DNA from 3 places in the Bacillus sp. S10(2024) genome. Region 3 is predicted to be linked to each of the others. Evidence: predicted binding sites of a transcription regulator. Region 3 holds the regulator's gene; each other region holds the start of a gene.
The links. Region 3 encodes Rex, which represses fermentation and respiration genes when NADH is low (regulators of the CRP and FNR family bind a similar motif). Its sites were predicted from a motif close to TTGTGAAATATTTCACAA; they were not measured.

Region 1 (8,070 bases), 750 kb from region 3:
ATTGATTGACTATGTTGTGAATAAGCATCATCGCTATTTAAATGAAGAGTTACCACTATTAAGTCCGTACGTAACAAAAGTGTTACGCGTTCACGGAGCAGGGCAACCTCATTTAGCTCAAATTCACAAGTTATTTCATGAATTAAAAACTGAATTAGAGCAACACTTAATTAAAGAAGAAACAGAAGATTTCCCATTAATTTTAGCATTTGAGCAAAATCCAAGCGATGAAAATTACACAAAATTACGCAAAGTAGTAGATGAATTAGAAAACGAGCATAACCACGCTGGCAATATTATTAAAGAACTTCGTGAGATTACGAATGACTTTACTCCTCCAGCAGGTGCTTGTGGTACTTATCGTCTTGTCTATCAACGACTTGAAGCCCTTGAAGCTGATTTATTCCAGCATATTCATTTAGAAAATAATATTCTATTTCCACGTGCAATTGCACAAGCTTAAATAACAAAAAAGATGAACCCTTAACTTGGTAGTTGTAGGGGATAACTTAAAAGAGGGCTGTCCCCTCTTTTTTAGTTCCCTTCGTAAAAAAATAAACAACTTTTTATTTAAGTAACTGCTTATTAAACAAGCAAGGCCCTATTGGCCCTGCTTGTTATTTGACTATTACTTTTCCATCCATTCCTTTTTGGAAATGGTACCGACATATCAGTTCATATGTACCGGGATCTTGAGGTTTCACGGTAATGGTTCTTTCTTTTCCCGGCTGGACTTCGGCGTCAATTCTGAGCTTTTCCACTGTGAAGGTGTGCTCTTTCTTACCTTGGTTTTTCAATATCAACGTTGTCGTTCTTCCAATCGGAATAGTGATGACATTCGGATTAAAGTAATCATCGTTCAACTCGACCTCAATCACTTTCACTGACTCAATAGGCTGTGTTACCACCCCGGATTCGGCAAATACACTGAGTGAGCCCGGAGTTGTCACACCCACAATCATCGCAAGCAAAACGACCAATCCAGTTAACCACTTTTTCACAGACATTCGCAATCCTTCCTTTCTTAAGTAGTTACCATTGTTTTCCAAATCATAAAATAGTATCACTATAAATAGGGCTCCAACATGCTTCAAATAGTAGCTCTTTTATCTGAAGCAGTGACAAAGCAAAAAAATCGACTCTAATAACGATCTTCTAGAATCCATTCTTCTTCAATTAACCTGCACCATTAGTTTAAGTGCAATACTTCATATTCAAACAAAATATTATCATCATCTTCCACAACCTGGCCCTTTAGTAGAGTAACTTTATTGCTACTCAACAGTTCCTTAACCCGCCTTTCAGTTCAGATCTTCTTTTTACTTTTCACTATAAAAAACACCCCTTTAGATAAACAGATCCAAAGGGGTGTTTTTTATAAACATCGCGTCTTTTTTATACGTTTTGTTTCTGTTTTCGTAATGCTTTTGGAATGTATACACAGAAAGGTTCACTTTCCATGTAATCTCCAGTCATGGCAAAAGCCCTGGAACGAGATCCTCCGCAAACATATCGGAACTCACAAATCCCACACTTTCCTTTATACTTGTCTGGATTACGCAAGTCTTGGAAGATGGGAGAGTTTCGATAAATATCAGCTAGTGGTGTTGTTCGAACATTCCCAGCTTTGATAGGTAATAACCCACTTGGATACACATCTCCAATATGAGAGATAAACACAAAGCCGTTTCCATCATTTACCCCTTTTGGAGCACGTCCAAGTCCATCAATCTGCCCCGTCATTCCATTCATCAATACATCCTGATATTGAATAGCCTGATCTATTGTTTTATTTTCTCGCATTTTTTGTTGAATAACAACACGTCTATAGTGCTGAGCAGCCGTTGTTTTAATATCAAAAGAAACCTTTTTACTTAATTGATATAGCCACCGGAATACTCTTTCATGCCCAGCTGGTGAAATCATATCTGTTTCCTTACCGCGCCCCGTTGGAACTAAGAAAAATACACTCCAAAGTACACACTCTAATTCCTCTACTAATTTTGCCATCTCTTCAAGTACATTCACATTATAATTAGAAATAACAGTATTAATTTGAATAGGAATTTCCAATTCATGCAAATAACGAATCGCATTCATTGTTAATTCAAATGACCCCTCTGTCCCCCTAAAATGATCATGTATTTCAGCTGTTGGCCCATCTAGACTAAATGCCCATCTAGCAAGCCCTACTTCTTTTGCTTTTTGAATTGTTTCTTTCGTAACGTTTGGAGTAGCACTTGGTGTCATAGATACTCGAACACCTTTTTTTATCGCATAATCCGCAATATCATATACATCCGGACGCATTAATGGATCACCGCCGGTAAAAACAAGCATCGGATTATCCATTTCATATATATCATCAATTAGTTTTTTACCTTCTTCAAATGTTAGTTCAAGAGGATGACGATGATACTGAGCTTCCGCACGACAATGAAGACATTTTAATTGGCATGCTCTTGTTAACTCCCATATCACAATAAATGGATTTTTGTTAAAATCACGATTAATCAAAATTAAACCCTCCTATCGATTTACCCCGCTATTTGCGGGCAGTAATACTCCCGCCTCAAAATTCAACAAAAACAAAGTCTAGCTCTAGCGGCTAGAATCTCCGGTCGTTTTGCCCCCACTGATTAAAGTTTCACTTTATATCCTCATTGTAAAGTTATATAAGAACTCATGTTGTGAGATATATCACGCATGAAATTGTCATTATGAAATGAAACTTGAATCAGTCCTTACAATCGAGCTTTTACGTGTGATTTTCCTCACTTCTTATTCATTCTCTCTATGTTACATTGTTTTTGAGAATTAATATCACTTATTCCCGAGGTGAGAGTAATGACCAAGATGATTGATTTTAGTCAAACCGTTTGCGATTTGGCTAACAAATCCCCTGAAATCATCCCTATCTTAAAAGAGCTAGGCTTTGAAGATATAACGAAACCTGGCATGCTGCACACAGTCGGCCGAGTGATGACTATTCCAAATGGCTGCCGGATGAAGGGAATTTCTTTCGATATCGTTAAAAAAACTTTTGAAAACAATGGATTTAACATTAAAGAATAGAGGAGAATCCTTATGAGCGAAATAATTAACAATCGTGAACAAGAAAGTATAAATCAATTTGAAAGACAAGCTATCTTAAAGGAAATTATTAAAAATCTTCATAATGGAAAAAGCGTGGAAGAAGTGAAGGCCCAATTTGAAGAAGCAGTTGGGAATATTACCGTCGCGGAAATTTCAAAACTTGAACAGGCACTCATGGAAGAAGAAGGAATTCCAGTGGAAGAGGTACAACGTTTATGCTCGGTGCATACAGCTATTTTTAAGGGTTCCATTGAAGAAATCCATCGATCTGAGAAACCCGAAGATCAAGCTGGGCATCCAGTTCATACATTTAAGCTTGAAAACAAAAAAATTGATAAGCTTGTTAACTTCAAACTTCAACTTCACTACGAACGTTTCGAGAAAGAAGATAGTGAAGAAAACATTTATAAACTAATCGAAGATTTAAATCTGTTGCTGGATGTGGATAAACACTATAGCCGTAAAGAAAATCTGCTTTTCCCCTATTTAGAAACATACGGAATTTACGGTCCGACACAAGTAATGTGGGGAATCGATGATGTCATTCGTAACGCCATTAAAGATGTGAAACAAGCATTAACAAACTATAACGGAGATAAAAAGACAGTCTTAGACGGTGTTTACTTTGTCATCCGTGAGGTAACTGAAATGATTTTTAAAGAGGAAAATATTTTGTTTCCAATGGCTCTTCAAACTCTTACGGAAGATGAATGGATTAAAATCGCTCATGAAAGTGATGAAATTGGCTATTGCTTAACAGGTCCTGCGAGTGTATGGAAACCTGAAAGAAAAGCAGTGCAAGAACAAGCTATGTCTGAAGGATTCATTCGTTTAGAAACAGGTATACTATCTTTAAAACAACTAGATATGATGTTGAACCACTTGCCTGTGGATATTACGTACATTGATCAAGATGATGTTGTACGCTACTTCTCTCATGGAAAAGAGCGAATCTTTGCTCGCACAAAAGCGATAATCGGTAGAACAGTTCAAAACTGCCATCCTCCAAAAAGCGTTCATGTCGTTGAAAAGCTCTTGGAAGACTTTAAATCCGGAAATAAAGATTGTGAAGATTTCTGGATTAAGTTCAAAGATAAATATGTATACATTCGATATTTCGCTATACGGAGTGAAGATGGAGAATATATGGGTACCCTTGAATTCACACAAAATATCACTCCAATTCAAGAAATCCAAGGAGAAAAACGCATTCTCTCATAAAGTGAAACTTTAATCAGCCCCCACCTAACGTCTTTGCTTTCGCTAAATGTTGAGGTGGGGGTTTACTTGATTTAGAAGCCTCATCGACTTAGAACTTCCTATTTTTGGTTAGGCACTAACCGCTTCTACGCATAATCAAACCCTCTCGCCCCAAAGTTTTAATTTATCTTTATATTCTAAGCGCTAAAAGTTGCATTACCTCTTAATATAGTCATAGAATTATAATTAATTTGTAGTCAAAAGCACGTAACAAGTGGGTAAAATGAATTACTATGAAGAATAAAGTAAAAGCTAAAAAAATTAGAAACGGAAAATGGAGAGATGAATTAAATGTTCAAGATCATCAAACATTTAAAACCATTTGTTGCTTCCATCATTGCAGTTGTATGTTTGTTAACTGTGCAAGCAGTATGTGACCTATCACTGCCAGACTACATGTCTAACATTGTCAATGTAGGGATTCAACAAAAAGGTGTCGAAAACGCAGTACCTGAAGTTATTCGTAAAAGTGAGATGGATAAACTTACGCTCTTTATGAATGACAAAGAAAAGAAAGCAGTAACTGACAATTATGTACTGCTAGATAAGAACAATCTTTCTCAAAGTGAACTAAAAAATGATTTGAAAGATTATCCAAAGCTTGATAAAGAACCACTTTATAAGCTACATACAACGGATAAACATACACTCAGTGAACTAAACGATATCTTTGGGAAACCGATGTTAATTACACAAGGAATTGAAAAAGGCGGCACTGACAGTAAAACAGAAATGAAGCTTCCGCCAAATACAGATCCTTTCACAATCATTGCGAAACTGCCTCAAGATCAAATTGATGCGATGAAAGAAAAGGCAGACAAAAAGTTTAAAGACATGCCAGGCAGCATGGTAACACAAGCCGCTGTTTCATTCATTGAAAATGAATATAAAACAATTGGTATCGATACAGATAAACTTCAATCCAATTATATTCTTACTTCTGGCGGGAAAATGCTCCTTTTATCATTAGTGAGTATGGCAGCGACCGTTATCGTAAGTTTACTAGCGGCAAAAGTGGCTGCAGGACTCGGCAGAGATCTGCGAAAGAAAGTATTCCGGAAAGTTACAAGCTTCTCGAATGCGGAGTTTGATAAGTTTTCCACTGCCTCTTTAATCACAAGAAGCACAAATGATATTCAGCAAGTGCAAACACTGATGGTGATGATGCTTCGAATCGTATTCTATGCACCGATTTTGGGCATAGGCGGCATTATTAAGGTACTTACTACAGACCTTTCCATGGGATGGATTATTGCCGTTGCGGTAGTCGCAATTTTAAGCTTAGTTATTGGTTTATTTAGCGTTGCCATTCCTAGGTTTAAAATGATCCAAAAGTTAGTTGATAAAATTAACTTAATCACGCGTGAATCGTTAACAGGTATGCTTGTTATTCGTGCGTTTAATAATCAAAAACACGAAGAAAAGAAATTTGAAAAAGGCAATCAAGATTTAACAAAAACAAATTTATTTGTAAGCCGTTTAATGTCATTTATGATGCCGATGATGATGTTTATCATGAATGCCGTTACTGTACTTATTATTTGGGTTGGAGCACACCAAGTGGATATGGGACATATGCAAGTTGGTGATATGATGGCATTTATGCAATATACAATGCAAATCATCATGGCCTTCTTAATGATCTCTTTTGTATCGATTATGGTTCCACGTGCTTCTGTATCCGCACAACGTATCGCAGAAGTTTTAGATACTGACCTTTCCATTCATGATGCAGCGGAGCCAAAAACATTTGCTTCAGACAAGAAAGGTTACGTTGAATTTAAAAATGTTAGTTTTAGATACCCAGGTGCAGAAGAAGATGTACTTTCCAATATCACCTTTACTGCAAAACCTGGTGAAACGACAGCTTTCATTGGAAGTACAGGTAGTGGTAAATCCACACTAATCAACTTAATTCCGCGCTTTTATGATGTCACAGGCGGTCAAATCTTAATAGATGGCACTGATATTAGAGAAGTATCTCAGAAGGAATTAAGAGAAAAAATCGGTTATGTACCGCAAAAAGGAGTTCTATTCTCCGGTACGATTGAAAGTAACTTGAAATACGGTAAAAAAGAAGCAAGTGAAGATGAATTAGTAAAAGCGTCAGAAATTGCGCAAGCGATGGAGTTTATTAACGCAAAACCTGAAAGCTTCCGTACAGAAATATCACAAGGTGGTACGAACGTTTCTGGTGGTCAAAAACAAAGACTTTCGATTGCCCGTGCTCTTACGAAGAAATCGGAAATCTTCATATTTGATGATAGCTTCTCAGCTCTTGACTTTAAAACAGACGCGCTACTACGCAGAGCTTTAAATAATGAGCTTGCCGGAAGTACTCTTTTACTTGTTGCGCAAAGAATCAGTACGATTATGAATGCAGATAAGATCATTGTGCTGGATGAAGGAACAATCGTCGGAACTGGTACTCATGAAGAGCTTATGGAGAACTGTGAAGTTTATAAGCAAATTGCTTTATCACAACTTTCAAGAGAGGAGTTGTCATCATGAGCGATAAAAAAATAGAAAATAACAGACAAGGTGGTTCTGGCGGCGGTGGTCATATGGGCGGCGGCATGCAAAAGATTGAGAAAGCAAAAAATTTCAAAGGAACGATGAATAAGCTCCTTCAATACTTGAAGCCATATAAATTATCAATCTTAATCGTTATCCTTTTCGCAATCGGTAGTGCAGCCTTTACAATCGTCGGTCCAAAAATTTTAGGGCATGCCACAACAAAACTTTTCGAAGGACTCGTAAGCAAAGTAACAGGAGCACCAGGTGCTGCAATTGACTTTACCTATATTGGAAACATTGTCATCTTACTTCTTGGATTATATATACTGAGCGCTGCGTTTGGCATTATCCAAGGCTATATCATTTCTGGAGTAGCCCAAAAGGTATCTTATAACTTCAGAAAAGAAATCGATGAAAAAATTAACCGGATGCCGCTAAAATACTTTGATAAAACAACACACGGAGAAGTATTATCGAGAGTTACAAATGACGTAGATACAGTGAGCCAAACGTTGAATCAAAGTATGTCGCAAATCATCACATCGGTAATTACAATCATCGGTGTATTTATTATGATGCTATCAATTAGCTGGCAAATGACATTAGTCGCGCTCTTAATATTGCCAGTATCCATGATACTTATCATGGCAGTCGTAAAACGATCACAAAAATACTTCAAATCCCAACAAGAATATTTAGGACACGTAAACGGGCAAGTTGAAGAAATTTATAGTGGTCACAATATCGTTAAAGCCTTTAACAAAGAAGAAGAAGAAGTGAAAAAATTCGAAGAGGTAAACGACATCCTTTACCACTCCGCATGGAAATCGCAATTTTTATCGGGAATGATGATGCCGATTATGATGTTTATCGGGAATATCGGTTACGTTGCTGTATCAATTTTAGGCGGATGGCTTGCAGCAAAGAGAACGATCGCAGTTGGAGATATTTTAGCCTTTGTACAATATGTGAGAAACTTTACACAGCCAATCGCTCAAGTAGCGCAAATCGCGAACGTACTTCAATCAACAGCTGCAGCTGCAGAAAGAGTCTTCGAATTTTTAGAAGAAGAGGAAGAAGTACCAGAATCAGAAAATCCTGTGAAGCTAGAAAAAGTAAACGGAGAAGTGAGCTTCAAAGATGTTGAGTTTGGTTACAATCCAGATAAAACGATCATCAACAACTTCTCAGCAGATA
Region 2 (8,070 bases), 820 kb from region 3:
AGAACCAAAGTGAAGCTCATAAATGGCTAATGGTTCATTATAGATTGGCTTTCGTTTCTTTTTTTGAAACCATTTCTGGTCTTTCCATTTATATCCTTTTATATCATAAACAACGGATGCCGTATTTGGCCGAACTTCAGCACACATTGCATACGGATCAGCTTTTAAAATCGTATGCCCTTCTCGTGTTTGAATTGCATACTTGTATAATTCGTGCTGAGGAATATTCGGTATAAATAAAGACCAAATCCCTTTCTCTGTCACTCGTATCATTTCATGGATCTCGCTATTCCACTCATTAAAATCTCCTACAATACTCACAGCTTGTGCATGAGGTGCCCATACGGAAAAACGTGTGCCTTCCATTCCATTTTCCATCGTCAAATGAGCACCAAGAATATCGTAGCTATCATAAAACTTTTCTTCATGGAACAATAACATGTCTTTCACATTACACTTTGTCTCAATCACTATGTTCACCTCACAAGATGACAGAATTTTAAATACGTTATTACTATTCTTCGGTAAATTGAAATATCCTTGCGAATTTCTAAAAAATATTCGCTTTTTTATAGAAATCCATGATAATTTCATGAAATTTAACCGAATAATATCGAATTTTGACGAATATTCATTGTAAGCGTTTTATTTTAAAATAATTTTTTCAATGGATAAGATAAGGAATTTATCACTATATTGTTATTACTTTCCATTAAAGTAATACATAAAAAAACCCCTTCCGGCAAAGGGGTGAAATACAGGGGAGGCCGGAAAGGGATTTTATACAATTTGGATTATAGCACTGGTGCCATAGTTTCTTTTAGCACTTTTACAGAATGATCAAATTTCAATTCTTCTTCTGCATTTAATTCAAGCTCTACAACTTCTCGAACACCTTGACGGTTGATAACTGCTGGAACACCTACGTAAACATCTCTTTGTCCGTATTGTCCTTCAAGATATGCAGATACTGTCAATACGCTGTTCTCGTTGTTTAAGATCGCTTTAGTTATACGTAATAGTGACATACCGATACCGTAGTAAGTTGAACCTTTACGTTGAATAATATGGTAAGCAGCATCGCGTACATTTGCAAAGATTTCATCTAAATCACTTTGTTTATACTGCTCATTGTTCGCTAAGATTGTTTCTATCTTTTGTACACCGATAGAAGCATGGCTCCATACAGGAAGCTCTGTGTCACCATGTTCACCAATAATATACGCATGCACGTTACGTGGGTCTATATCTAAGTACTCACCTAACATATAACGGAAGCGAGCAGAGTCTAAAGTTGTACCAGAACCGATTACGCGCTCTTTTGGTAATCCAGATTCTTTCCAAGTTACATAAGTTAAAATGTCCACTGGGTTAGTTGCGATTAAGAAGATACCATCAAATCCGCTATCCATAATACCGCGAACGATTTGTTTAAAGATTTTTGTATTCTTCTCAACTAAATCTAAGCGAGTTTCACCTGGCTTTTGTGGTAATCCAGCAGTGATAACAACAAGATCTGCATCTTTACAATCTGCATAGCTACCTTTCCAAACTTTTGTTGGAGCTAGAGCGAATGGAACAGCGTGGCTTAAGTCCATTGCTTCGCCTTCTGCTTTTGCTTCGTTTACATCAACAAGAACAAACTCTTCAACTACACCTTGGTTAATCATAGAATATGCATAGCTGCAACCTACAGCTCCTGTTCCTACTAATACTACGCGGTTGATACCTTTTTTCATGGTAAAATCCCCTCTCTATTTTCTAATATCATTATTAGCATTGTCATTTAAGTAAAAAATTAAAATACTGATTTTATATTGTTTAACTTCCTTACATACATATTGTAGCACGTTTCTTTGTGAATATATTCACGTTTTTTGACCTATTTGTGAACTTTTTCACAGATAGGAGAAAGTTATAATACCAAGCATGGAATCAACTTCAATGGTAGCGTTTTCTTTAGATTGTGAAAAGTAAAATATATACTATTAAACTTATTTTTAATAAAATATAAAACCATCGAATACAAAGAAAAGTTAGAATATCCTTTTCTCTTTATAATTTGCAGTAGTCCTCAGCAACCTTTATGGCTCCATTTCATTTCTGCAAATCAAAAATTATTCCTTTAATAACTACGCCAAAGATTCTCACTTTTGTTCGCCATATTATTAGTCTTTCTTAAATACGAAAAAAAATCTCTAAAATGCAAAAAAAGATAGCAGAATCTGCTATCTTTTTTAATATGACCCGTACGGGATTCGAACCCGTGTTACCGCCGTGAAAGGGCGGTGTCTTAACCACTTGACCAACGGGCCAATTTCTGGCAGAGAAGAAGGGATTCGAACCCTCGCACCGCTTACGCGATCTACTCCCTTAGCAGGGGAGCCCCTTGAGCCACTTGGGTACTTCTCTATATTATATGGCTCCGCAGGTAGGACTCGAACCTACGACCGATCGGTTAACAGCCGATAGCTCTACCACTGAGCTACTGCGGAATATGGTGGGCCTAAATGGACTCGAACCATCGACCTCACGCTTATCAGGCGTGCGCTCTAACCAGCTGAGCTATAGGCCCTAGAAAAAGCGGGTGAAGAGAATCGAACTCTCGACCAGAGCTTGGAAGGCTCTTGTTTTACCACTAAACTACACCCGCATAAAAATGGTGAGCCATGAAGGACTCGAACCTTCGACCCTCTGATTAAAAGTCAGATGCTCTACCAACTGAGCTAATGGCTCATTTTGAAATGGTGCCGGCTAGAGGACTTGAACCCCCAACCTACTGATTACAAGTCAGTTGCTCTACCAATTGAGCTAAGCCGGCTTGCATATTTCAAAATGGTGGCTCGGGACGGAATCGAACCGCCGACACGAGGATTTTCAGTCCTCTGCTCTACCGACTGAGCTACCGAGCCTTAATATAAATGGCGGTCCCGACCGGGGTCGAACCGGCGATCTCCTGCGTGACAGGCAGGCATGTTAACCACTACACCACGGGACCATTGGTTGCGGGGACAGGATTTGAACCTGCGACCTTCGGGTTATGAGCCCGACGAGCTACCAGACTGCTCCACCCCGCGATGATATAATATTCTTTTAAATAAAAAATGGAGGAGGTAGAGGGATTCGAACCCCCGCGCGACTCTCGCCGCCTGTCGGTTTTCAAGACCGATCCCTTCAGCCGAACTTGGGTATACCTCCATATATAAAAACTTGAGTGGTGGACCTTGTAGGACTCGAACCTACGACCGGACGGTTATGAGCCGTCTGCTCTAACCAGCTGAGCTAAAGGTCCTTTATGGTAGCGGCGGAGGGGATCGAACCCCCGACCTCACGGGTATGAACCGTACGCTCTAGCCAGCTGAGCTACACCGCCATAAAGAATTATAAGTGGAGCCTAGCGGGATCGAACCGCTGACCTCCTGCGTGCAAGGCAGGCGCTCTCCCAGCTGAGCTAAGGCCCCATTGTTTTAAAGCTATCGGGAAGACAGGATTCGAACCTGCGACCCCCTGGTCCCAAACCAGGTGCTCTACCAAGCTGAGCCACTTCCCGTTAATAAAGCGCGCCCGAGAGGACTCGAACCCCTAACCTTTTGATCCGTAGTCAAACGCTCTATCCAATTGAGCTACGGGCGCATATGGTGCCGAGGGCGGGGGTCGAACCCGCACGGTGGTCACCCACCGCAGGATTTTAAGTCCTGTGCGTCTGCCTGTTCCGCCACCCCGGCATGTCATATTGAAAACTGGAGCGGAAGACGGGATTCGAACCCGCGACCCCAACCTTGGCAAGGTTGTATTCTACCACTGAACTACTTCCGCAAGACATGTATGAGTTATTTTACTGAAAGTGCGGGTGAAGGGAGTCGAACCCCCACGCCAAAGGCGCCAGATCCTAAGTCTGGTGCGTCTGCCAATTCCGCCACACCCGCATATTATTTTTAAAAATGGGGCGACTGATGGGAATCGAACCCACGAGTGTCGGAGCCACAATCCGATGCGTTAACCACTTCGCCACAGCCGCCATAATCCTGGTGCCGGCTAGAGGACTTGAACCCCCAACCTACTGATTACAAGTCAGTTGCTCTACCAATTGAGCTAAGCCGGCATTTATATGGTGGAGGATGACGGGATCGAACCGCCGACCCCCTGCTTGTAAGGCAGGTGCTCTCCCAGCTGAGCTAATCCTCCATTTGCCTGGCAACGTCCTACTCTCACAGGGACAAAGTCCCAACTACCATCGGCGCTAGAGAGCTTAACTTCCGTGTTCGGTATGGGAACGGGTGTGACCTCTCTGCCATCATTACCAGACTATATTCATTTGAGACAATCATTATTATACTTGATTGACTCAAAAAGTCAACAAGTTTTTTTATGTTCTCTCAAAACTAGATAACACTTGCTTCATATTATATGGTTAAGTCCTCGATCTATTAGTATTCGTCAGCTCCACGTGTCACCACGCTTCCACCTCGAACCTATCAACCTGATCATCTTTCAGGGATCTTACTAGCTTAACGCTATGGGAAATCTCATCTTGAGGGGGGCTTCATGCTTAGATGCTTTCAGCACTTATCCCTTCCGCACATAGCTACCCAGCTATGCCCTTGGCAGAACAACTGGTACACCAGCGGTGCGTCCATCCCGGTCCTCTCGTACTAAGGACAGCTCCTCTCAAATTTCCTACGCCCACGACGGATAGGGACCGAACTGTCTCACGACGTTCTGAACCCAGCTCGCGTACCGCTTTAATGGGCGAACAGCCCAACCCTTGGGACCGACTACAGCCCCAGGATGCGATGAGCCGACATCGAGGTGCCAAACCTCCCCGTCGATGTGGACTCTTGGGGGAGATAAGCCTGTTATCCCCGGGGTAGCTTTTATCCGTTGAGCGATGGCCCTTCCATGCGGAACCACCGGATCACTAAGCCCGACTTTCGTCCCTGCTCGACTTGTAGGTCTCGCAGTCAAGCTCCCTTATGCCTTTGCACTCTACGAATGATTTCCAACCATTCTGAGGGAACCTTTGGGCGCCTCCGTTACTTTTTAGGAGGCGACCGCCCCAGTCAAACTGCCCACCTGACACTGTCTCCCGGGTCGATAAGACCCGTAGGTTAGAATTTCAATACAGCCAGGGCGGTATCCCACCAGCGCCTCCACCGAAGCTAGCGCTCCGGCTTCAAAGGCTCCCGCCTATCCTGTACAAGCTGTACCAAAATTCAATATCAGGCTACAGTAAAGCTCCACGGGGTCTTTCCGTCCTGTCGCGGGTAACCTGCATCTTCACAGGTACTATAATTTCACCGAGTCTCTGGTTGAGACAGTGCCCAAATCGTTACACCTTTCGTGCGGGTCGGAACTTACCCGACAAGGAATTTCGCTACCTTAGGACCGTTATAGTTACGGCCGCCGTTTACTGGGGCTTCAGTTCAGAGCTTCGCTTGCGCTAACCCCTCTCCTTAACCTTCCAGCACCGGGCAGGTGTCAGCCCCTATACTTCGCCTTACGGCTTCGCAGAGACCTGTGTTTTTGCTAAACAGTCGCTTGGGCCTATTCACTGCGGCTTTCCGTTAAGAAAGCACCCCTTCTCCCGAAGTTACGGGGTCATTTTGCCGAGTTCCTTAACCAGAGTTCTCTCGCACACCTTAGGATTCTCTCCTCGCCTACCTGTGTCGGTTTGCGGTACAGGCACCTTTTATCTCGCTAGAAGCTTTTCTTGGCAGCGGGGAATCAAAGACTTCGCTCCATAAGGAGCTTCCCCATCACAGCTCAGCCTTCACGGTAAGCGGATTTGCCTACTTACCAGCCTAACTGCTTGGACGTGCACAACCAATCGCACGCTTCTTCTATCCTTCTGCGTCCCTCCATTGCTCAAACGATAAAGAGGTGGTACAGGAATATCAACCTGTTGTCCATCGCCTACGCCTGTCGGCCTCGGCTTAGGTCCTGACTAACCCTGAGCGGACGAGCCTTCCTCAGGAAACCTTAGGCATTCGGTGGACGGGATTCTCACCCGTCTTTCGCTACTCATACCGGCATTCTCACTTCTAAGCGCTCCACCAGTCCTTACGATCTGACTTCACAGCACTTAGAACGCTCCCCTACCACTGATACCATAGGTATCAATCCGCAGCTTCGGTGGTGTATTTAGCCCCGGTACATTTTCGGCGCAGAGTCACTCGACTAGTGAGCTATTACGCACTCTTTAAATGGTGGCTGCTTCTAAGCCAACATCCTAGTTGTCTAAGCAACTCCACATCCTTTTCCACTTAATACACACTTTGGGACCTTAGCTGGCGGTCTGGGCTGTTTCCCTTTTGACTACGGATCTTATCACTCGCAGTCTGACTCCTAAGGATAAGTCATTGGCATTCGGAGTTTGACTGAATTCGGTAATCCGATGGGGACCCCTAGTCCAATCAGTGCTCTACCTCCAAGACTCTTACACTTAAGGCTAGCCCTAAAGCTATTTCGGGGAGAACCAGCTATCTCCAGGTTCGATTGGAATTTCTCCGCTACCCACACCTCATCCCCGCACTTTTCAACGTGCGTGGGTTCGGGCCTCCATTCAGTGTTACCTGAACTTCACCCTGGACATGGGTAGATCACCTGGTTTCGGGTCTACGACCACGTACTAAACGCCCTATTCAGACTCGCTTTCGCTACGGCTCCGCCTCTTCAGCTTAACCTCGCACGGGATCGTAACTCGCCGGTTCATTCTACAAAAGGCACGCCATCACCCGTTAACGGGCTCTGACTATTTGTAGGCACACGGTTTCAGGATCTCTTTCACTCCCCTTCCGGGGTGCTTTTCACCTTTCCCTCACGGTACTGGTTCACTATCGATCACTAGGTAGTATTTAGCCTTGGGAGATGGTCCTCCCGGATTCCGACGGAATTTCACGTGTTCCGCCGTACTCAGGATACATTCAAGAGGGAACGAAGTTTCAACTACAGGGTTGTTACCTTCTATGACGAGCCTTTCCAGGCTGCTTCGTCTACCTCGTTCCTTTGTAACTCCGTATAGAATGTCCTACAACCCCAAGAGGCAAGCCTCTTGGTTTGGGCTAGATTCCGTTTCGCTCGCCGCTACTCAGGAAATCGCATTTGCTTTCTCTTCCTCCAGGTACTTAGATGTTTCAGTTCCCTGGGTCTGTCTTCTTTACCCTATGTATTCAGATAAAGATACCATACTATTACGTATGGTGGGTTTCCCCATTCGGAAATCTCCGGATCAAAGCTTACTTACAGCTCCCCGAAGCATATCGGTGTTAGTCCCGTCCTTCATCGACTCCTAGTGTCAAGGCATCCACCGTGCGCCCTTTCTAACTTAACCAAAATTAAAAAAATATGAGCTACACTGTTATCTAGTTTTCAAAGAACATATATTTTCGAGAGATAGTTCTCTCAAAACTGAACAAAACGAAACACGGAAACTTATATTGATGAACAGCGTTCATCAATTCTCCATAGAAAGGAGGTGATCCAGCCGCACCTTCCGATACGGCTACCTTGTTACGACTTCACCCCAATCATCTGTCCCACCTTAGGCGGCTGGCTCCAAAAGGTTACCCCACCGACTTCGGGTGTTACAAACTCTCGTGGTGTGACGGGCGGTGTGTACAAGGCCCGGGAACGTATTCACCGCGGCATGCTGATCCGCGATTACTAGCGATTCCAGCTTCATGTAGGCGAGTTGCAGCCTACAATCCGAACTGAGAACGGTTTTATGAGATTAGCTCCACCTCGCGGTCTTGCGACTCTTTGTACCGTCCATTGTAGCACGTGTGTAGCCCAGGTCATAAGGGGCATGATGATTTGACGTCATCCCCACCTTCCTCCGGTTTGTCACCGGCAGTCACCTTAGAGTGCCCAACTTAATGATGGCAACTAAGATCAAGGGTTGCGCTCGTTGCGGGACTTAACCCAACATCTCACGACACGAGCTGACGACAACCATGCACCACCTGTCACTCTGCCCCCGAAGGGGAAGCCCTATCTCTAGGGTTGTCAGAGGATGTCAAGACCTGGTAAGGTTCTTCGCGTTGCTTCGAATTAAACCACATGCTCCACCGC
Region 3 (8,070 bases):
CAGAGAAGATAATTCCTTTTGGATTCATCGCTTTAATTTCTTCTGCTGTAATTGTATGTGGATGAAGTTCACTATACACGCCAAATTCACGAATGCGACGCGCAATTAACTGATTGTACTGACTTCCAAAATCTAAAACGATAATCGTATCGTGTTGTTTCTTCAAAATAATCACCCCATAGTTCTGTATATAAACATTTTCACCAATTTGGTAAAAACAATTACCAATATAATAAAAAAAGCTAGTCCCCTGCCCTCAGTCTCATAACAAAGAAAAGGCAGGAGTCTAGCTTTATAAAGGAATTTGTTCCTTATAAATATAGACACACTGCCTTCATAGTCAGGTTGTTTACGGTAACCCGGTAGAGACTCTCAATCCGTATTATTGAGGATATATGAAGGAACGTTTAATATTATCTTTCTAGATTCTAACAATGAAACGTGAATACGGTCAAGGAGAAAGCGACAAAATTCTACAGAAATTATTTCCCTATATAGTGAGACCGCTCTCAACGATTGTTTGTACACGAAGTTTTTTCAAGTATCTCTATGTATCTAACACAAAAAGACTACCTCCTTTCATTAGGAAGTAGCCTTTTTACTAACTATTTATAACATTGAACAGCTTCTCATAATGAGGGCTTATTACATCATACCGCCCATACCGCCCATGCCCATGCCACCCATGTCAGGCATTGCAGGTGCGTTTGGTTCTGGCTTGTCAGCAACAACTGCTTCAGTTGTTAAGAACATTGCCGCAACAGATGCTGCGTTTTGAAGAGCAGAACGAGTTACTTTCGTTGGATCTACGATACCAGACTCAAGCATATTTACCCATTCGCCTGTTGCTGCGTTGAAACCAACGCCAACTTTTTCGCCTTTTAAGCGCTCTACAACTACAGAACCTTCTAAACCAGCGTTCACTGCGATTTGACGAACCGGCTCTTCTAACGCACGAAGTACGATGTTAATACCTGTTGCTTCGTCGCCTTCAGCTGCAAGACCAGCTACTTTAGTATATACGTTCATAAGTGCAGTACCACCACCAGCAACAATACCTTCTTCTACTGCTGCACGAGTTGAGTTAAGTGCATCTTCAATGCGAAGTTTGCGCTCTTTCAATTCAGTTTCAGTTGCCGCACCCACTTTAATTACAGCTACGCCACCCGCTAATTTAGCAAGACGTTCTTGTAATTTTTCGCGATCGAATTCAGAAGTTGTTTCTTCTAACTGCGCACGAATTTGACCGATGCGAGCTTCGATTTGTTCTGTGTTTCCTACACCTTCAACAATTGTTGTATTTTCTTTCGTTACAACAATTTTGCCAGCACGGCCTAGAGATGCAATAGTTGCAGATTTTAAGTCACGGCCTAACTCTTCTGTAATTACTTCGCCGCCAGTTAAGATTGCGATATCTTCTAACATCGCTTTACGACGATCACCGAAGCCAGGAGCTTTAACAGCTACTACGTTGAACGTACCACGAAGTTTATTTACTACTAATGTAGCTAACGCTTCGCCTTCTACGTCTTCAGAGATGATAAGAAGTGGTTTACCTTGTTGTACCACTTGCTCTAATACTGGTAAGATTTCTTGAATGCTAGAAACCTTTTTATCTGTAATTAAGATAAATGGATTATCAAGAACAGCTTCCATTTTATCAGAATCAGTAATCATGTAAGGAGAAGCATATCCACGGTCGAACTGCATACCTTCTACTACATCTAATTCTGTTGTGAATCCTTTAGATTCTTCTAATGTAATAACGCCGTCGTTACCAACGCGCTCCATCGCTTCTGCAATTAATTGTCCTACTTCTTCGTCAGCAGCAGAAATAGCAGCTACTTGTGCAATAGAAGATTTACCTTCGATTGGTTTAGAAATCGTTTTTAATTCTTCAATTGCTGCTACAACAGCTTTTTCAATACCTTTACGAAGACCCATTGGATTCGCACCAGCTGTTACGTTCTTTAAACCTTCACGAATCATTGCTTGCGCTAATACAGTTGCAGTTGTTGTTCCATCACCAGCTACATCGTTTGTTTTGCTAGCAACTTCTGCAACTAGTTTTGCACCCATATTTTCAAATGCATCTTCTAATTCAATTTCTTTTGCGATTGTTACACCGTCATTTGTAATAAGCGGAGAACCGAATTTTTTCTCAAGTACAACGTTACGACCTTTTGGTCCAAGTGTAACTTTTACTGCGTTTGCAAGAGTGTCGACACCGCGAAGCATCGAACGACGTGCTTCTTCACTAAATTTAATATCTTTTGCCATAATATTTGACCCCCTTGAATTTTTAAAGATTTATATAATTAACCAATAATTGCTAAGATGTCGCTTTCACGTAAAATTAAGTATTCTGTACCTTCGTATTTCACTTCAGTACCTGCATATTTTGAGAAGATGATACGATCTCCTGTAGCTACATCTAAAGCAACACGCTCACCATTTTCAAGCACACGACCAGTACCAACTGCCACTACTTTACCTTCTTGTGGTTTTTCTTTTGCAGTGTCTGGTAGTACGATACCACTTGCTGTTTTTTCTTCTGCCTGAACAAGTTCAATAATAACGCGATCACCTAATGGCTTTAGCATGAACAACAACCTCCTCAATTTATTATGTAAATTTTATATTTATTAGCACTCTAACACTTCGAGTGCTAACACACTTATTATAATAAAGAATCTCATTTTCTTTTGCAAGTGAAAAAATCGTAATTTTTCGGAAAACTATTTTATCCCCTCTTCCACTTGTTCCAAAGTGTTTATACCTTACTTAATAATTACATAATGGAAGATGCATTGATACATATATCCATTTTAATTTTCCGACATATTAAGTCACTGCTATACAAAATACAACATGACCGTTACTTGCTCCCTTTGTTTATAAACATCGTATGTGGCAGGAAAAGGCTCTGACTGCTTCTAAGCACGGCCAACTACTCTCGTCCTCCTCTAAAAAGAAAGGGGCCTATGGCGTTTTTTAACTTGCACATGATAGAGATTCCATCTTTTTTTCACCTTCTCCTATGTTACAATAAGAAAGATGCCATAAGTTGTTTTCTCTATGGATAGAGCATTTTCCTTTTTCTTTACAAAAAATTCAAAAAGGAGTTACGAAATTGAAGAGACAATATTGGTGGGTTATTGTTACATATATTTTGATGCAATTATCAGGTATAATCGGTGGATGGATTCTTTTAAAAAGCGGAGTATACAATAATGGACACCGGACCTTTGAAGAAAAAGTTCAACTGGCAAGTGCACATTGGGGACTGATTAGCTTCTTTATCGCTCTTATCATCATCCTTGTGTTACTCCGTAATGATACAGAATCCGAAAAATGGAATCGCGGAAAAACAAACATACCTGCTACGATAGGGTGGATTATTCTAGGAGTTTTTCTTGCTTTATTTGCCCAAGTTATTGCTGGCACAATTGAAACACAAGTTTTTAAAATTAAAGCAGAATCTGAAAATACACAAAACATTATCGATATTATAAAAGCTGCGCCATTATTTATGATTGTTTCATCTATATTTGCTCCTATTCTTGAGGAGATTGTATTTAGAAAAATTCTATTTGGCACACTATATAAACGATATAACTTCTTTATCGCAGCAATCGTAAGTTCGCTTATATTTGCTCTCATTCATTTTGACCCTACACATTTATTAGTGTATATTTCCATGGGACTTGTTTTTTCATTTTTATACGTACAAACAAAACGAATTATTGTACCAATTATGGCTCATGTTATGATGAATACAAATGTTATGTTAATTACATTCGTACTTCGTCCCTATCTAGAAAAAGCTGAAAAACTGCAAGGATTCATCGGAGGATTTTAAACATGCGAAATTCACCATTTGTTATGGCAACTTTGTATTTTCTTCTAGGTTGTATATTTACATACTTAGCAATCACAAGTGTGAAAGACACGATTTGGAACTTTTACACAATACTACTTGCCATAATGGCAACAGTTGATTTTAATTTGGCAATTCGCCTTCTTTTTTCTAAACCGAAAAAAGATAGCCAGAAAAATTATCCACAATAAAAACGCAGGAGATTCCTGCGTTTTTATTGTGGATAATTTTTCAAAAAGTACACGAGCGTTTGTAACTCTACCGCTAAATCAATATGATGAATTCGAATATGTTCTGATATGTTTAGCCTAGCAGGTGTAAAGTTTAAAACACCTTGTATGCTCGTATGTGATAAGCGATCTGCTACAGCTTGTGCAACAGAAGCAGGCACTGTTAATATTGCCACTTTTATATCACCCGATAGTCTCTCTTCTAACTCATCCAGATGATATACTGGAATCCCGCCGATTTCTTTTCCAACTTTCTCTTCATCAACGTCAAATGCCATCTCAATTTTTGTATTATTATTTTTCGTAAAATTGTAATGTAAGAAAGCGGTACCTAAATTACCTACCCCAATTAATGCTACACGTGTTACATCGTCTTGATCAAGTGTTTCGCGAAAAAACGACAATAAATAATTTACATTATAGCCATATCCCTTTTTCCCTAATGCCCCAAAATATGAAAAATCTCTTCGAATTGTCGCTGAATCCACTTTCACCGCTTCACTTAATTCTGCAGATGATACGCGTTGCTTACCAGATAACGATAGGTTTTGGATAAATCGATAGTATAGAGGCAATCTTTTGGCAGTTGCCTGCGGAATTTTAGGCTGCTCCATGCAACCCCCTCCTCTCTTCCTATCTGTTCAAGTGATTGAAACATGTACGGAAGTTTAGCATTGATAGTTTTCCTTGTATAATAGAGAGAGAATTTCTCTATTTATGTTCAACTATACACTATTTTTAGTATGATTGAGAAATATAATCATGGCAAAGTTAAGAAAATATTTGAGGTGAAAACATTGATTTTACTACAAGTGAATAACCTTTCCAAGTTGTTCGCCGCCGAAGTGATTCTTTCAAACATTAAGTTAGAAGTACAGACGCGCGATCGTATTGCACTTGTCGGGCGTAATGGCGCAGGAAAGTCTACATTATTAAAGATTATTGCCGGAGAATTATCCCATGACGGCGGCGAAATTATAAAGCCGAAAGATGTATCTATCGGTTACTTAGCGCAGCACACTGGTCTTGAAACATCATTAACAATTTGGGATGAAATGCTAACGGTCTTTCTTCACTTACAACGCATGGAGAAAGAACTCCGCAGACTAGAACAAGAAATGGGAAAAGAAGAGAACTTCACAAATGAAACCATTTATGAAAAATTGTTAGCAGAATATGATCGTCTACAATTAGACTATAAAAATGAAGGCGGCTATCAATACGAAGCTGATATTCGTTCTGTTTTAAGCGGTCTTGGTTTTCCTCCCGAAACACACGGAACGACAATCTCCACATTAAGCGGTGGACAAAAGACTCGTTTAGCTCTCGGGAAGTTATTATTAACAAAACCAGATTTACTTATTCTCGATGAGCCAACCAACCATTTAGATATCGATACATTAACGTGGCTCGAGCAATATTTACAAGGTTATCCTGGGGCTATTTTAATCGTTTCACACGATCGGTACTTTCTAGATAGACTTGTCACACAAGTATATGAAATCTCCAATAAACAAAGTCGAAAGTACACAGGAAACTATAGTAAATACTTAGACCTTAAAGCGGCCCTATATGAACAAGAGATGAAACGTTACGAAAAACAGCAAGAAGAAGTAACAAAATTGCAAGATTTTATCCAAAAGAATATTGCCCGTGCGTCTACAACAAAACGGGCGCAAAGCCGCCGAAAACAATTAGATCGTATGGAACTTATGGACAAACCAATCGGCGATACAAAATCCGCTTCTTTCCACTTTGATATCGATAAACAAAGTGGTAATGATGTATTACAAGTAAGAGATGTGACAATTGGCTATGAGAATGAGCCAATTATTCAAAACATTCGTTTCCAATTAACGAGAGGTGATAGTGTTGCGCTAGTCGGTCCAAACGGAATCGGAAAATCCACTTTATTAAAATCTCTTGTGGATAAACTTCGCCCTTTAAACGGTACTATTTCGTTTGGTTCTAACGTTTCTATCGGATATTATGACCAAGAACAAGCAAACTTAACATCATCAAAACGTGTATTAGATGAACTTTGGGATGATTATCCGATGCAACCAGAAAAAGAGATTCGCACAGTACTTGGGAACTTTTTATTTTCTGGTGACGACGTTCTAAAACCCGTTTCTTCTTTAAGCGGTGGACAAAAGGCACGTTTAGCTCTTGCAAAGCTTATGATGCAAAAGTCAAATGTACTTATTTTAGACGAACCGACCAACCATTTAGATTTAAGCAGCAAAGAAATTTTAGAAAATGCGCTTATTGATTTTCCAGGAACGATTTTATTTGTTTCCCATGACCGCTATTTCATTAATCGCATTGCCACAAAGGTGATTGAGTTATCCCAGGGTGGAGCTGAGGAATACCTCGGTGATTACGATTATTATATAGAAAAGAAAAATGAAATGCTCGAACGCGCTGAACTTGAAGACCAAGAAACAAATAAACCTGTACAAAAACAAGTGGCACAAGAAAAATTAAATTACATCGAAGAAAAAGAACGTAAAAAGCAAGAACGCCAACGTATGCGTAGAATTGAAGAACTAGAAGAAAAGATTGCAGCAATTGAAGAACAAATCGCGGCATTAGAGGAACAACTTTGTCTTCCAGAAGTATACGCTGATTACGAGAGAGCCAGTGATATTACAGCAAAAAAACAAACACTTCAAGAACAATTAGAAGCATGTATGGAAGAATGGGAAGAATTACAACTATGAAACGGTCAGTGATTACACTGACCGTTTTATTTATCCTGCTATTTTAGGATAGTAAGATCCCACTGATGGAAGTTTCACTTTATCCACAGTAATATTCACAGATTTACCTTTATATTTTCAATATAAACAAAAGTTTTCCACGTTATCCACAAGAACGATAATATTTATCCACATTTTATACTCACAAAAAAACCTACATTATCAACAGATAATGTAGGTTTTATCCACATGTTGTGGTTAATTCTGTGTATAAAATTATATCTTTTATCAAAAAGGATTTCTCTATCCACAACTAACCGTTCTTGAATTATGATTCAATATCCAAACCAGGGTTTGCATTTAATGCTAACGTTGCTCTCTTTCCTTGCTCATATGCAATCGTACCAGCAGCAGCAATCATAGCAGCGTTATCTGTGCATAAGGATAACGGAGGAATGATAAGTTCAACATCTTTTTTCTTTGTAAACTCTTCCTCTAAGCGTGCTCGTAATCCTTTATTGGCTGCTACTCCACCAGCAAGAAGCACTTGCTTTACACCATATTCTTCTGTTGCTCTTATTGTTTTTGTTACTAATACATCAATTACACTTGCCTGGAAACTAGCAGCTAAATTTTCAGGGGTAAGTTCTTCTCCGCGCTGTTTTGCGTTATGCACAGTGTTAATAACTGCAGATTTTAATCCACTGAAACTAAAATCATATGAATCAGGCTCCAGCCATGCACGAGGCAAATCAATTGTCGGCTCTCCTTCATGCGCAAGACGATCAATATGAGGTCCACCCGGATACGGTAATGATAACGTACGCGCCACTTTATCGTACGCCTCTCCAGCAGCATCATCTCGCGTTTCTCCAATTACTTCAAATGAACCATGCTCTTTCATATAAACGAGCTCTGTATGTCCACCTGATACAACGAGAGACAGTAATGGAAATTGTAGTTCTTGTACTAAACGATTCGCATAAATATGTCCTGCGATATGATGCACACCAACTAAAGGAATATTATGCGCAAAAGCTACTGCTTTTGCTGCATTCACCCCAATTAACAATGCGCCAACGAGGCCTGGTCCTTCAGTAACAGCAATTGCATCAATATCTTCAAATTTCACTTTTGCTTCTTTTAACGCTTCTTCTAATACAACCGTTATTTGTTCAACATGGTGGCGAGATGCAATTTCTGGAACAACCCCACCAAAACGTTTATGACTTTCAATTTGCGAAGCTACAACGTTCGC

Region 1: the regulator Rex is predicted to act here: its motif matches at 2,689-2,706, upstream of AB1280_RS13020 (DUF1858 domain-containing protein).
Region 2: the regulator Rex is predicted to act here: its motif matches at 1,887-1,904, upstream of AB1280_RS20995 (L-lactate dehydrogenase).

Annotation. Positions count from the first base shown of each region.
Region 1 covers NZ_JBFLUR010000002.1:2,556,146-2,564,215, forward strand. The annotation lists gene ric (iron-sulfur cluster repair di-iron protein) at 1-463, shown strand, start outside; gene AB1280_RS13010 (cupredoxin domain-containing protein) at 618-1,007, opposite strand; gene AB1280_RS13015 (TIGR04053 family radical SAM/SPASM domain-containing protein) at 1,396-2,517, opposite strand; gene AB1280_RS13020 (DUF1858 domain-containing protein) at 2,848-3,075, shown strand; gene AB1280_RS13025 (DUF438 domain-containing protein) at 3,088-4,317, shown strand; gene AB1280_RS13030 (ABC transporter ATP-binding protein) at 4,648-6,867, shown strand; gene AB1280_RS13035 (ABC transporter ATP-binding protein) at 6,864-8,070, shown strand, end outside.
Region 2 covers NZ_JBFLUR010000002.1:4,120,049-4,128,118, reverse strand. The annotation lists gene glgB (1,4-alpha-glucan branching protein GlgB) at 1-441, opposite strand, end outside; gene AB1280_RS20995 (L-lactate dehydrogenase) at 795-1,739, opposite strand; tRNA gene AB1280_RS20990 (tRNA-Glu) at 2,244-2,315, opposite strand; tRNA gene AB1280_RS20985 (tRNA-Ser) at 2,322-2,412, opposite strand; tRNA gene AB1280_RS20980 (tRNA-Asn) at 2,421-2,495, opposite strand; tRNA gene AB1280_RS20975 (tRNA-Ile) at 2,499-2,575, opposite strand; tRNA gene AB1280_RS20970 (tRNA-Gly) at 2,583-2,653, opposite strand; tRNA gene AB1280_RS20965 (tRNA-Lys) at 2,661-2,736, opposite strand; tRNA gene AB1280_RS20960 (tRNA-Thr) at 2,746-2,821, opposite strand; tRNA gene AB1280_RS20955 (tRNA-Phe) at 2,837-2,912, opposite strand; tRNA gene AB1280_RS20950 (tRNA-Asp) at 2,923-2,998, opposite strand; tRNA gene AB1280_RS20945 (tRNA-Met) at 3,001-3,077, opposite strand; tRNA gene AB1280_RS20940 (tRNA-Ser) at 3,106-3,198, opposite strand; tRNA gene AB1280_RS20935 (tRNA-Ile) at 3,216-3,292, opposite strand; tRNA gene AB1280_RS20930 (tRNA-Met) at 3,297-3,373, opposite strand; tRNA gene AB1280_RS20925 (tRNA-Ala) at 3,389-3,461, opposite strand; tRNA gene AB1280_RS20920 (tRNA-Pro) at 3,477-3,550, opposite strand; tRNA gene AB1280_RS20915 (tRNA-Arg) at 3,560-3,633, opposite strand; tRNA gene AB1280_RS20910 (tRNA-Leu) at 3,637-3,725, opposite strand; tRNA gene AB1280_RS20905 (tRNA-Gly) at 3,742-3,816, opposite strand; tRNA gene AB1280_RS20900 (tRNA-Leu) at 3,846-3,926, opposite strand; tRNA gene AB1280_RS20895 (tRNA-His) at 3,943-4,018, opposite strand; tRNA gene AB1280_RS20890 (tRNA-Thr) at 4,027-4,102, opposite strand; tRNA gene AB1280_RS20885 (tRNA-Val) at 4,110-4,185, opposite strand; rRNA gene rrf (5S ribosomal RNA) at 4,190-4,305, opposite strand; rRNA gene AB1280_RS20875 (23S ribosomal RNA) at 4,408-7,330, opposite strand; rRNA gene AB1280_RS20870 (16S ribosomal RNA) at 7,468-8,070, opposite strand, start outside.
Region 3 covers NZ_JBFLUR010000002.1:3,303,665-3,311,734, forward strand. The annotation lists gene guaA (glutamine-hydrolyzing GMP synthase) at 1-166, opposite strand, end outside; purine riboswitch at 318-419, opposite strand; gene groL (chaperonin GroEL) at 646-2,280, opposite strand; gene groES (co-chaperone GroES) at 2,319-2,603, opposite strand; gene AB1280_RS16675 (CPBP family intramembrane glutamic endopeptidase) at 3,134-3,862, shown strand; gene AB1280_RS16680 (YdiK family protein) at 3,865-4,071, shown strand; gene AB1280_RS16685 (redox-sensing transcriptional repressor Rex) at 4,095-4,724, opposite strand; gene AB1280_RS16690 (ATP-binding cassette domain-containing protein) at 4,908-6,833, shown strand; gene tsaD (tRNA (adenosine(37)-N6)-threonylcarbamoyltransferase complex transferase subunit TsaD) at 7,141-8,070, opposite strand, start outside.